4 regions of the Rhizobium sp. NLR10b genome follow, and region 4 is predicted to be linked to each of the others. Evidence: predicted binding sites of a transcription regulator. Region 4 holds the regulator's gene; each other region holds the start of a gene.
The links. Region 4 encodes PhoB, which activates phosphate uptake and scavenging genes when phosphate is short. Its sites were predicted from a motif close to TGTCATNNANCTGTCAT; they were not measured.

Region 1 (2,972 bases), on a different contig from region 4:
CCATCTCGTTGGCGATCAGGCCGCCATCGGCAAGCACGAAGAATTCGATGCCGATCACGCCGACATAGTTCAACGCGGCGAGAATCTTTTCGGCCGATCGACGAGCGGCCTCCGCTGTCGTCGCCGAGATTGCGGCCGGAACGGTCGAGGTATGGAGGATGCCGTTGCGGTGGACATTCTCGGCGGGATCGAAGCAGACGACCGTCCCATCCGCGGCACGCGCGGCGATGATCGAGACCTCGCGCTCGAAGGCGACGAAGCTTTCGAGGATGAGCGGCACGGCCCCGAGCGCGGCATAGGCACCGTCAGGATTGTCGGCGGGCGAGCGGAAAACCTTCTGCCCCTTGCCGTCATAACCGAGGCGGCGGGTCTTCAGCACGCCCTGGCCGTCGAAATCTTTCAGCGCGGTTTCGAGATCTGCCTGGCTGTCGACCGCATGAAAGCGAGCGGTTGAGATGCCGCAGCCGTTGAGGAAGCGTTTTTCGACGAGCCGATCCTGGGCGGCCTCAAGCGCCTTGGCAGGCGGATAGACGGCGATGCTTGCCGAGAGCGCTTCGGCGGCTGCGACGGGCACGTTTTCGAATTCGTAGGTGACGACGTCGCAGGCGTCTGCCAGTTCGGCCAGTGCCGCCGGATCGTCATAGGCGGCAACGATCTGCCGGTTCGCCAGTTGGGCGGCGGGGCAGTCGAGCTGCGGCTCGAGGATGACAGTGCGGAAATTCAATCTGGCGGCGGCGATGGCCAGCATGCGGCCGAGCTGGCCGCCGCCGACTATGCCGATTGTTCCTATGGTCATTGGTTGTCCATTGGATATTCGGCGACGGCAGCACTCTGGCGCTCGCGCCATTCGTCGAGCCTGTCGGCAATCTCTTCGTCGGAAAGGGCCAGCACGGCGGCGGCGAGAAGAGCGGCGTTGACCGCACCCGCCTTGCCTATGGCGAGGGTCCCAACCGGAATGCCGGCCGGCATCTGCACGATGGAAAGAAGGCTGTCCTGGCCGGACATGGTCTTCGACTGGACCGGCACGCCGAAGACCGGCAACGGCGTCATCGATGCGGTCATGCCCGGCAGATGCGCCGCACCGCCAGCACCGGCGATGATGACCTTGAAGCCTTCCGCACGGGCGCCCTTGGCGAAATTCATCATACGCTCGGGCGTACGGTGCGCTGAGATGATGCGCGCATCATAAGCGATTTCCAGCGCTTCCAGCGTGTCGGCCGCGTTCTTCATGGTCTCCCAATCGGATTGGCTGCCCATGATGATGGCGACGAGTGGTCTATCTGTCATCCTGCGGCGGTTCCTTTCAGGCAATGATGTCGGGAACGATCTGGTCTTCCAGCTTGGAGAGCTTGTCCTTGATGACGAGCTTCTTCTTCTTCATGCGCTGGATTCGCAGAGCGTCGCATCCGGTCTCGATCATGGCGTTGATCGCAGCGTCGAAATCCTCGTGCTCCTGGCGCAGACGCGCCACCATGAGCCTGATTTCCGCCTGTTCCTGATCGGCCATATGCATTCCCCGTTATCGTCCACGGACCTTGTCCGATCTGCCGATGATTTCCGCAAGCTCCTATCACCAAATACGGGTAACGGCTAGTTAGTCGTGATCATGAATTTGCCATCGCATCTTCATCTTTTGGCCTTCGACAAGCCTTCAAAAATATGTCACAGTCCGCCCGTTGACACCTTGATCCCCGACGACGATGGTCGGGGAGGGTAAGAGGAAGGAAGGGTCAAATGACAGTTGAAGCTCATCTTGAATCACTCCAGAAAAAGCATGTTGCTCTCGAGGAGGAGTTGCATGCACTCAGAACAGCTCCTTCTATCTCCGATACAGAAATTGCCGAATGCAAGCGCCGCAAGCTGCGCATCAAGGACGAGATTCAGCGTCTCAAGTCATCCGTCCATTAATCTTCCCAAGGGTCGCCGGGCGATCATCTTGCGCAAGAGGTAAATCCATCCATTCCGCCTAAAATTTGCAAGAACCGGTGATCACACCAGAATTGCGCCAGCCCGATGCTTGTGACGTCGCGGCTGGCGCATTTGCGTCTGCTTGCAGCAAAAGGGCGTTTTTATGATGCGTCAGGGGTGTGATCGGAGGTGCGGTCAGGCCCAGAACTGATCCAGCCACAGATTGAGCTTGTCAAAGCCGCGGTTGTTGACCGCGTAGATGCGTTTCGTACCTTCCGAGGTCACGGAGACAAGATTGCTGTCGAGCAGTGCCTTCAGGTGCTGCGAGACAGCGGGCCGACTGATCGGCAGGCCCTCGGCAAGCTCGTTGACCGTGCGCGGCGCGCGCCGCAATTCCTCCAGCAGAAAGCGCCGGTTCGGGTCGGCAATCGCAGAGAAGGGGTCCGTGTTCGACATGGCAGAAACGCTACGTCAAACCGGCCGTTGCAGCAAGGAAATTGTGCATTGCAGCGTACTGCCGCCCTTACCAGCCGAGGCCCTCGCGTATGATCAGAAAGGCCGCGATCAGCGCCATCGCATACATGAAAGGATAAAAGATCTGCGGCTTCATGCGGCGCACGCACCAGGCCCCGGCAAGGGTGGCGAGCGGCGCGAAAGGCAAGAGCGTGGCGGAGGTCGCAAGGTTCTGCGTGTCGAGCTGGCCGAGGGCAAAGTAGGGAATGAGCTTGATGGCGTTGAGGATTGCGAAGAAGCGCACGCTGGTGCCGGTATATTCGCGCGGCTCCAGTTTGAGCGGCAGGGCATAGATCTGAAACGGCGCGCCGCCGGCATGGGCGACGAAGCTGCCATATCCGGAAAACGTTCCCCAGAGGGCGGCAGCGACCGGCCGCTGTCCGTGCGGGGGGATCGTCTTGCTGGCGCCGGGGCCGAAATTGTTCCAGAAATAGCGCAGGCAGAAGAGGATCGTCACCGCGCCGATGACGACGCGCAGGACATTGCCGGGAACAAGCGCCGAGGTCGCCCAGCCGAGGGCAATGCCGAGAATTGCGCCCGGCAGCATGATC
Region 2 (2,972 bases), on a different contig from region 4:
CTAGAAACCAGGAAAACCATATCATGCCAACGCCCCTCGTCGTTTCCGAAGTCTCGAAGAGCTTCACCATGCACCTGCGCGACGGCATCAGGCTGCCCGTCGTCTCCGACGTCGCCTTCTCCGTGTCGTCAGGCGAATGCGTCGTTCTCGGCGGCCCCTCAGGCATCGGCAAGAGCTCGCTGCTCAAGATGATCTACGGCAATTATGCCGTCGACACCGGCCAGATCCTCGTCCGCCACGACGGGCGGATCGTCGACCTCGCCGCCGCCGATCCGCGCACCGTGCTCAATGTTCGCCGCGATACGCTCGGCTATGTCAGCCAATTCCTGCGCACCGTACCGCGCGTGGCGGCAATCGACGTGGTGGCCGAGCCGCTCGTGGCGCGCGGCGAAGAAATCGTCGTTGCACGCGAAAAGGCAGGCGCCCTGCTTGCCAGGCTCAACCTGCCGGAGGCGCTTTGGCAACTTCCGCCCGCCACCTTTTCCGGCGGCGAGCAGCAGCGCGTCAACATCGCCCGCGGCTTCATCACCGAGCATACGATCCTGCTTCTCGATGAACCCACAGCCTCGCTGGATGCGAAAAACCGCGCCGTCGTCGTCGGCATGATCGCAGAGAAGAAGAAGGCGGGCGTCGCCCTTCTCGGCATCTTCCATGACGAGGAAGTGCGCGAGGCCGTCGCCGACCGCATCCTCGACGTCCAGCAGTTCTCGCCGAGGATGATTGCCGCATGAGCCGCAAGCTTGGTATCGAGCCCGCCATCCACGAAACGGCCGAGGTCAGCGATTCCACCTTCGGGCGCTATACGGAAGTCTGCGAACGCTGCCGCATCAGCGAGGCGACCTTCGGAGACTATTCCTACATCATGCAGGACGGCGCCGTCTGGTGCGCAACGATCGGCAAGTTCGTCAATATCGCCGCCGCCGTGCGCATCAACGCCACCAACCACCCGACCTGGCGCGCGACTCTGCATCATTTCACCTATCGCGCCGCCAATTACTGGCCGGACGCCGATATGGAGACGGATTTCTTCGCCTGGCGGCGCTCGAACCGGGTGACGATCGGCCACGACGTCTGGATCGGCCATGGCGCGACCATCCTGCCCGGCGTCAACGTCGGCAATGGCGCCGTCATCGGGGCCGGCGCGGTCGTATCGAAGGACGTTGCATCATACACGATCGTCGGCGGTGTGCCGGCGAAGCTGATCCGCGAACGTTTCCCGAAAGAGATCGGCGAACGCATGGACAGGCTTTCCTGGTGGGATTGGCAACACGACCGGTTGCGCCTGGCCTTGCAGGATTTCCGCAACCTTAGCGCGGAAGATTTTCTGGCCCGCTACGAATGCTAGACGCCACCGCCGAGACACGGAGATTTGTGACACCTCTTACACAAATATGACATTGGAGGTTCATGAAGCGGGACTAATGCGATGCTGACCAAGGCCTGGAGTGCAAGGGAAGAGCATGATGTTCGAGCTGAAGGATGTCACCCGCCGTTTCGGAAACAAGCTCGCCGTCGATGCCGTGACGCTCACCGTTGCCCAGGGCCAGATGGTTGGCATCATCGGCCGCTCCGGCGCCGGCAAGTCGACGCTGCTGCGCATGATCAATCGGCTGCAGGAACCGAGCTCCGGCTCCATTCATTTCGCCGGCGTCGAGGTCTCCGGGCTTCGCGGTCAGGCATTGCGCAACTGGCAGCGCGACTGTGCGATGATCTTTCAGCAGTTCAACCTGGTGCCGCGCCTCGATGTTCTCACAAATGTCATGCTCGGCCGCCTCAATCACCGCTCGACGCTTCTGAGCCTTCTCAACATCTTCACCCGGGAAGAACGCGTTCATGCGATCGCCGCACTGGAGCGCCTCGGCATCGAGCAGACGGCGCTGCAGCCGGCCGGCACGCTTTCCGGCGGCCAGCAGCAGCGCGTGGCGATCGCCCGGGCGCTGATGCAGAACCCGAGGATGGTACTCGCCGACGAGCCTATCGCCTCGCTCGACCCGCTGAACGCCAAGATCGTCATGGATGCGCTGCGCGACATCAACGAGCGCGAGGGCATCACCGTCATCACAAATCTGCATACGCTCGACACTGCCCGCAACTATTGTGAGCGCATCGTCGGCATGGCCGGCGGCCGCGTCGTCTTTGACGGCAAGCCCTCGGAGCTGACGGCCGAAGCCGTGAAGGCAATCTACGGAACGGACAAGGATGGCGCCGGCATCGACGAAACCATGACGTCGACATCCATCAATATCGCTGCCGAGCGGGCAGACAATCCATCCGCCGGCGCCCAACCGCTGGCATTGGCCGGTCTCTGAGCGGGACGGCCGCGATCGAACGCCCGCGTCAAGGGCACATTCTTCGTAATGGGAAGGCCGGAACACCGGTCGATAGGAGAGAACGCATGTTGAAGAAAGCACTCTTTGCGGCAACGGCGCTGTTCGCGCTCGCCGGCGCCGCCAATGCCGCAGACCTCAAGGAATTCCGCATCGGCATCCTTGGCGGCGAAAACGAAACCGATCGCCTGCGCAATTATGCCTGCCTTGCGGACCATCTGAAGCAGGAGTTCGGCTTCGAGAAGGTCTCGCTCTTCCCGGCCGCCGATTATGACGGCGTTATCCAGGGTCTGCTCGGCGGCACGCTCGACTTCGCCGAACTCGGCGCTTCCGGCTACGCCTCCGTCTACCTCAAGGATTCGAAGGCCGTTACGCCGATCCTGACGACGCAGCAGAAAGATGGTTCGACGGGTTATTACTCGATCGGCCTTGCACTGAAGTCCTCCGGTATCAAGACCATCAAGGACGCCAAAGGCAAGAAGCTCGGCTACGCCGATCCGGACTCCACCTCCGGTTACCTCGTTCCGCTGACGCAGATCCCGAAGGACACCGGCATGCCGAATGACAAGTTCTTTGCCTCGACCCAGTTCAACGGCGGGCATGAAAACAACCTGCTTGCCGCCTATGACGGCAAGGTCGACGTCG
Region 3 (2,972 bases), on a different contig from region 4:
TCGGCGTCAAGGCTGTCATCGCCCAGAGCTTCGAGCGCATCCATCGCTCGAACCTGGTCGGCATGGGCGTCATCCCCTTCGTCTTCGAAGAGGGCACGACCTGGCAGAGCCTCGGCCTCAAGGGTGATGAGCTCGTCACCATCGAGGGGCTGGACAAGATCAAGCCGCGCGAGAGGAAGATCGCCAAGATTACCTATGGCGACGGCACTGTGAAGGAAGTTCCGCTGCTGTCGCGTGTCGATACGCTCGACGAGGTGATCTACCTCAACAATGGCGGCATTCTGCAGACGGTCCTGCGTGATCTCGCTGCCTGATTTTCAGGGCATGATGCCGAAAAGTGTGAGCGGTTTTCGGACGACATCATGCTCTTCTTCTTTGATGTAGATCCGGATTCAGATTTTAGGCCGGTCGGCCTAAAATCACCCGGGTCTAGGAGAGTGGATTGATAATGGCCGCCGGAGAGCGTTTCCGGCGGCTTTTTCTTTGCTGCAAGAGTCTTTGCCGGGGGCTCACGATGATTTGTTTCAGCTGCGTTCCGGCCGAGCTAGGGTCTCACCCGTTCGTGATTTTTCGTTTGGACCCGGAAGGATTATTCGTACGTTCATATCTCAGAGCCTTCAGTTCCAAACGCCGCCGGCGCTGAAAAAGAGGTGCAGGTGAATGTCCCCCCGTTTCTTGATTCCGCTGATCGTCGGCATCGCTTTTTCAGGCTCGCTGCAGGCCGAAGACGGCAAGCCCAAAGGCGTCGTCGAGCTTTTCACGTCGCAGGGCTGCTCCTCCTGTCCTCCCGCTGATGCCGCCTTTCGCAAGCTGGTGAACCAGGGCGATGTCATCGCGCTCGCCTATCACATCGACTACTGGAATTATCTCGGCTGGGCCGACACGCTGAGCTCGAAGGAAAATACCGAGCGGCAGTACGGCTATGCCAGGACGATGGGTCGCAGCAACGTCTATACGCCGCAGGCGATCGTCAATGGCCGTGGCCATTTGGCCGGCGCCGATCTCACCGGCATCAACAGCAAGATCGACACCTACAGCAGCGAAGGCAACGGGCTGACCATCCCCGTCAGCGCGGCAATGCGCGGCGACGAGCTGGAGATCAAAATCGGCGCAGGGCAGGGAAAGGCCAATGTCGTGATGGTCTATTTCGACAAGGAAAAGACGATCGACGTCGAAAAAGGCGAAAACAGCGGCAAGAAGATCTCCTATCTGCACAGCGTCACCAATGTCGAAACCGTAGGCATGTGGGACGGCAAGGCGACCAGTCTGACGCTGCCGGCGAGCGTCCTGCAGCGGCCGCAGCTCGAGGGCTGCGCGATTCTGCTGCAGTCGGCAACGGCCGACGGCGATCCGGCAGCGATTCTCGGGGCGACCGTGGTAATGGCGGGAAAAAATATCTGATATTTCAACCGATTACGGGTGAAATGCCGGGCGGCCCGGCCGAGCGTATTCGGGGCTGGGGTTAAGGTCGATACGCTCCGCCGGGCCCTTTGGCGCGCTGGCGCCAAACCGGGATGCATAAATCCCCTGCAAATGAGGCGCTGTTTTGACTGAAATGCGGCGCTGGGGAGAAAGCACTGCTTCGTCCCCAGCGAAAGGTGTCTGGACGTGCGGCGCTGCCGTAGGCCGAATGTGAGGGGCCGCGCTCTTGCAATTTGCGGCGGCTCGGGCAAACTGTCACTCTCCTGTCACAAGCGGAGGCCTTGGAGACCTGATGACAGATCAGCCGGATTTGCGACACGGCGAAAGCCGCTCCGTCGACAATAGTTCCTCGGTCGTCGTCGATCTCAGGGAGTACAAGCAAAGCAAGGACCCGCTTCCGGTGACCTTCCACCGGCGCGAGCTGGACGCGATCCTCTGGATCTACGGCCGCATGGTCGGCGAGGGGGAATGGCGCGATTATGCCATCGACCATCTGAAGGACAGAGCAGTCTTTTCCGTCTTCAAGCGCTCCGGCGAGATGCCGCTCTTCCGGATCGAAAAGAACCCGAAGCTTGCCGCCAAGCAGGGCGCCTATTCTGTCATCAACGTCAACGGCATGATCCTGAAGCGCGGGCACGAGCTGAATCAGGTCCTCAAGGTGTTCGACAAGGCCTTGAAGCTTGTCGATAAATAATTCTCATCAGCCCGCAAACAGCGTACCGGGATAAATGGAGGGATCCGGATCGGTCCTCATGCCCTCGCCGAGGCTGCGCTGCATGAGCATCGTGTCCAGCCAGCGGCCGTGCTTGTAGCCGGTACCCTTCATCAGTCCGACCTCCACAAAACCTGCCTTCAGATGAAGCGCGATCGAGGCCGGGCTCGCGCCGCCGATGACGGCTACCATCTGACGAAAGCCAAGCCCGGTGCAGCGGTCGATCAGCTCGGCGATCAGTGCCTTGCCGATGCCGCGGCCGCGGGCTTCGGGTGCCAGGTAGATCGAATCCTCCACCATCCAGCGATAGGCAGGGCGGGTGCGGAAGGCCGACGCATAAGCGTAGCCCAGGAGTTTCCCGTCAGCATCGGTTGCGGCGATATAGGGATATTGCTGGCTGACGATCACGGAAAACCGCTGGGCCATTTCGGCCTCGGAGGGCGGCGCAATCTCGTAGCTTGCAACGCCATTGAGGACCGAGTCGCGATAGATCTCCGTAATGGCGGTGATGTCGGTTTGGGAGGCGTCGCGCAGGAGGAAGGACATCGGGCGGCAGGTCCGTCGGAAGGAGCAGGCTCCTCTAAAACCACCCCTGAGAAACCGGTGCAACAAAAAAGGCGGCCGAAGCCGCCTTTTCGATCTATCAATGCGCCTGTTATCTGCGGTTACCCATGAACTGCAGCAGGAACATGAACAGGTTGAGGAAGTCGAGGTATAGCGTCAGTGCGCCCATGATCGCCTTGCGACCGGCGACAGCGACGTCATCCGCTTCATAGTAGAGTTCCTTGATCCGCTGCGTGTCGTAGGCGGTGAGACCTGCGAAGATCAGCACGCCGAT
Region 4 (2,972 bases):
CGAAGCTTTCCGTTATTCGAGGACAAAGCCCCATGGCATCGACACATATTTATTCCGCCTATGATGATGATCTGAAGTTCCTCTCCAGGCGGATTTCCGAAATGGGCGGCCTGGCCGAACAGATGGTCGCGGAATCCGTCCGGGCGCTGGTCAACGGCGATACGGCGCTGGCGCAAAAGGTCATTTCCGACGATGTGATCCTCGATCACACCGAACGCGAGATTGGCGACAAGGCGATCGTCACCATCGCCCGCCGTCAGCCGATGGCCTCGGACCTGCGCGAGATCATGGGTTCGATCCGCATCGCCGCCGATCTCGAACGCGTCGGCGACCTCGGCAAGAACACCGCCAAGCGCGTCATCGCCGTGCAGAGCACAGGCGTGCCGCGCAAGCTCGCCCGCGGCCTCGAGCACCTCTCCGAGCTGGCGCTCGTCCAGCTCAAGGAAGTGCTCGACGTCTATACGACACGCGCCGCCGACAAGGCGACCGCCATCCGCGAACGCGACAACGAGATCGACGCGATGTACACCTCGCTGTTCCGCGAGCTCTTGACCTACATGATGGAAGATCCGCGCAACATCACGAGCTGCACGCATCTGCTCTTTTGCGCCAAGAACATCGAGCGCATCGGCGACCATGCCACCAACATCGCCGAGACGATTTACTACATGGCGACGGGCGCCCAGCCGGAAGGCGATCGTCCGAAGGATGACAGTGCCAACACCGTCGGCGCCGCGACGGAATAATTGTTCCGAACGAGCCGCCCGGGCCAGCCGCCCGGACCAGTCACTTGCGTGCGCGCCCGTTCGGGGCGCGCAAAGAGGTCGCAGCCAATTTCTGTATTTGCGCAGGACGCCTGCTTAAATCGTCCCGGTTTAACGCTTGTGCGCGAGGAGACGGACACGCATGATCCCGAGAGTCGCAGTTGTTGAAGACGAGGAAGCGCTGAGCGTGCTTCTTCGCTATAATCTTGAGGCGGAAGGCTTTGAGGTCGATACCATCCTGCGCGGCGACGAGGCCGAGATCAGGCTTCAGGAGCGCACGCCCGACCTTCTCATCCTCGACTGGATGCTGCCCGGCGTCTCCGGCATCGAACTCTGCCGGCGCCTGCGCATGCGGCCGGAAACCGAGCGGCTGCCGATCATCATGCTGACGGCGCGCGGCGAGGAGAGCGAGCGTGTGCGCGGACTGTCCACCGGCGCCGACGATTACGTCGTCAAGCCCTTCTCGACCCCCGAGCTCGTCGCCCGCGTCAAGGCGATGCTGCGTCGGGCCCGTCCCGAGGTGCTGTCCTCGGTGCTGAAATGCGGCGATATCGAGCTCGACCGCGAAACCCATCGTGTCCACCGCAAGAGCCGCGAAGTCCGCCTCGGCCCGACCGAATTCCGGCTGCTGGAATTCCTGATGTCGTCGCCGGGCCGGGTCTTTTCCCGTTCGCAGCTGCTGGACGGCGTCTGGGGCCACGACATCTATGTCGACGAACGCACCGTCGACGTCCATGTCGGCCGCCTGCGCAAGGCGCTGAATTTCTCCAACATGCAGGACGTCATCCGCACCGTCCGCGGCGCCGGTTATTCGATGGAGGCCTGAAGGCTGAGGGAGTGTGGGGTTGGCGTTCCCGCCAAACGCACGGCAGTACGGCTTGTGAGGCCCGCCTTGTCGTCCATCGTCGCCGCTGCGGAGCCAGCGTCGTTGCGCCGGCGAGGCTTATGCGTCTCGGCACCACCTTTCCATCGCGCCTGCAAAGCCGACTTGTCCCGGCGCCACCTCTCCTCCGTCAAGCCCTGGCATGACGGAGTGTGGGGGTTGCTAAACGCAAAGGTCACTTCCCACTCGAATAAGAAACGGCGGCCCGTTTTTTATGTCTGGCTATACCGGTCCGCTCAGCTGACCCGCGCCGCCGCCCGGCGGCGTTCGTTGATCGGCTGATAGGCAAGCTTCTGATGATAGCTGCAATAGGGCGAATTGTCCGGGGATTCGCAGCCGCAGAAATGGAAATCTTCCTTGAGCGGATCGCCGACCGGCCACTTGCAGGTGCGTTCGGTGAGCTCCGTCAGGCCGAGGCGGCGGGAAATCGGCACCACCACGTTGCCCTTCGGCACATATTCCATTTCCTCGACTGTATCGATCTCGATCTCTTCCTTCAGCAGGGTTGCGCCCTGCTGGCGGGTCACGGTGCGGGTGGCGATCCGGGAGGCGTAGTTCGGCGCGCGCGGCGCGGATGTCTGGCGCTTCGGCGTGCGCGCCGCGGTGGCCGTGCCGCCGGCCTTGGCGCGGCCGGGAAGGCTGAGCCTGTGCACCTTGCCGATAACGGCGTTTCGGCTGACCCCGCCAAGCTGCGCAGCAATCTGGCTGGCGCTCAGTCCTTCGGCCCAAAGCTTCTTGAGTTTCTCGACCCGCTCGTCTGTCCAGTTCATGCCCTGTCTCCACCTTTTGCGTTGGTGATGGCAGAATCCCTCACCGTTGTCCCGGAAGCCTCCGAAACAAGAAACGCTTGATCAATTTTGGTGACTAGTTCCGCCGCATGCAGTCTAGTAATTGAACTTTAACCTAGTGTGAGGCTGACTCCGTGACAAGAGTCGCGGGAATCCGGATGAATCGAATTTCAAGTTTTTCCCCAACTTGCTGCCTCTGCGTGTCATTTCTGCAATAATGCCTGTTGAAGGCCGAAAGTGCCCCTGTACAAGCTTGCGGCATACGCTAAGGCCGCAGTTTTGTTGACATTGCAGCGCGAAAAGGAAATAGTACCGCTCGCCGCCGAAAGGCGGCATTTTTGATTTTTCGGACCTGGTTTTGTTAGCCGGAATCCGCGCATGACAACATTGAACGGGAGACCCGCGATGGCTGAAGCCGCGCCGCTTTACGACACCTATTCTCGTGCCCCGCTGCGGTTCGAGCGAGGCGAGGGCGTATGGCTGATCGCCGAGAGCGGCGAGCGTTATCTCGATTTCGGCGCCGGGGTCGCCGTCACC

Region 1: HJB91_RS09960 (YdcH family protein) is a predicted target of PhoB. The motif match lies at 1,614-1,630, and genes of this name have one in related genera.
Region 2: phnC (phosphonate ABC transporter ATP-binding protein) is a predicted target of PhoB. The motif match lies at 1,381-1,397, and genes of this name have one in related genera.
Region 3: HJB91_RS11355 (DUF2794 domain-containing protein) is a predicted target of PhoB. The motif match lies at 1,676-1,692, and genes of this name have one in related genera.

The regions. Positions count from the first base shown of each region.
Region 1 is NZ_JABDWV010000005.1:214,499-217,470, forward strand. Features, by position in the region: gene HJB91_RS09950 (5-(carboxyamino)imidazole ribonucleotide synthase) at 1-796, opposite strand, end outside; gene purE (5-(carboxyamino)imidazole ribonucleotide mutase) at 793-1,287, opposite strand; gene HJB91_RS09960 (YdcH family protein) at 1,304-1,507, opposite strand; gene HJB91_RS09965 (YdcH family protein) at 1,735-1,908, shown strand; gene HJB91_RS09970 (helix-turn-helix transcriptional regulator) at 2,104-2,364, opposite strand; gene HJB91_RS09975 (sulfite exporter TauE/SafE family protein) at 2,432-2,972, opposite strand, start outside.
Region 2 is NZ_JABDWV010000018.1:58,980-61,951, forward strand. Features, by position in the region: gene phnL (phosphonate C-P lyase system protein PhnL) at 24-731, shown strand; gene HJB91_RS25895 (DapH/DapD/GlmU-related protein) at 728-1,345, shown strand; gene phnC (phosphonate ABC transporter ATP-binding protein) at 1,464-2,309, shown strand; gene phnD (phosphonate ABC transporter substrate-binding protein) at 2,396-2,972, shown strand, end outside.
Region 3 is NZ_JABDWV010000006.1:95,575-98,546, reverse strand. Features, by position in the region: gene acnA (aconitate hydratase AcnA) at 1-314, shown strand, start outside; gene HJB91_RS11360 (thioredoxin family protein) at 661-1,401, shown strand; gene HJB91_RS11355 (DUF2794 domain-containing protein) at 1,715-2,116, shown strand; gene HJB91_RS11350 (GNAT family N-acetyltransferase) at 2,123-2,680, opposite strand; gene HJB91_RS11345 (Bax inhibitor-1/YccA family protein) at 2,790-2,972, opposite strand, start outside.
Region 4 is NZ_JABDWV010000003.1:265,032-268,003, forward strand. Features, by position in the region: gene phoU (phosphate signaling complex protein PhoU) at 33-746, shown strand; gene phoB (phosphate regulon transcriptional regulator PhoB) at 907-1,590, shown strand; gene HJB91_RS06205 (GcrA family cell cycle regulator) at 1,884-2,417, opposite strand; gene HJB91_RS06210 (aspartate aminotransferase family protein) at 2,841-2,972, shown strand, end outside.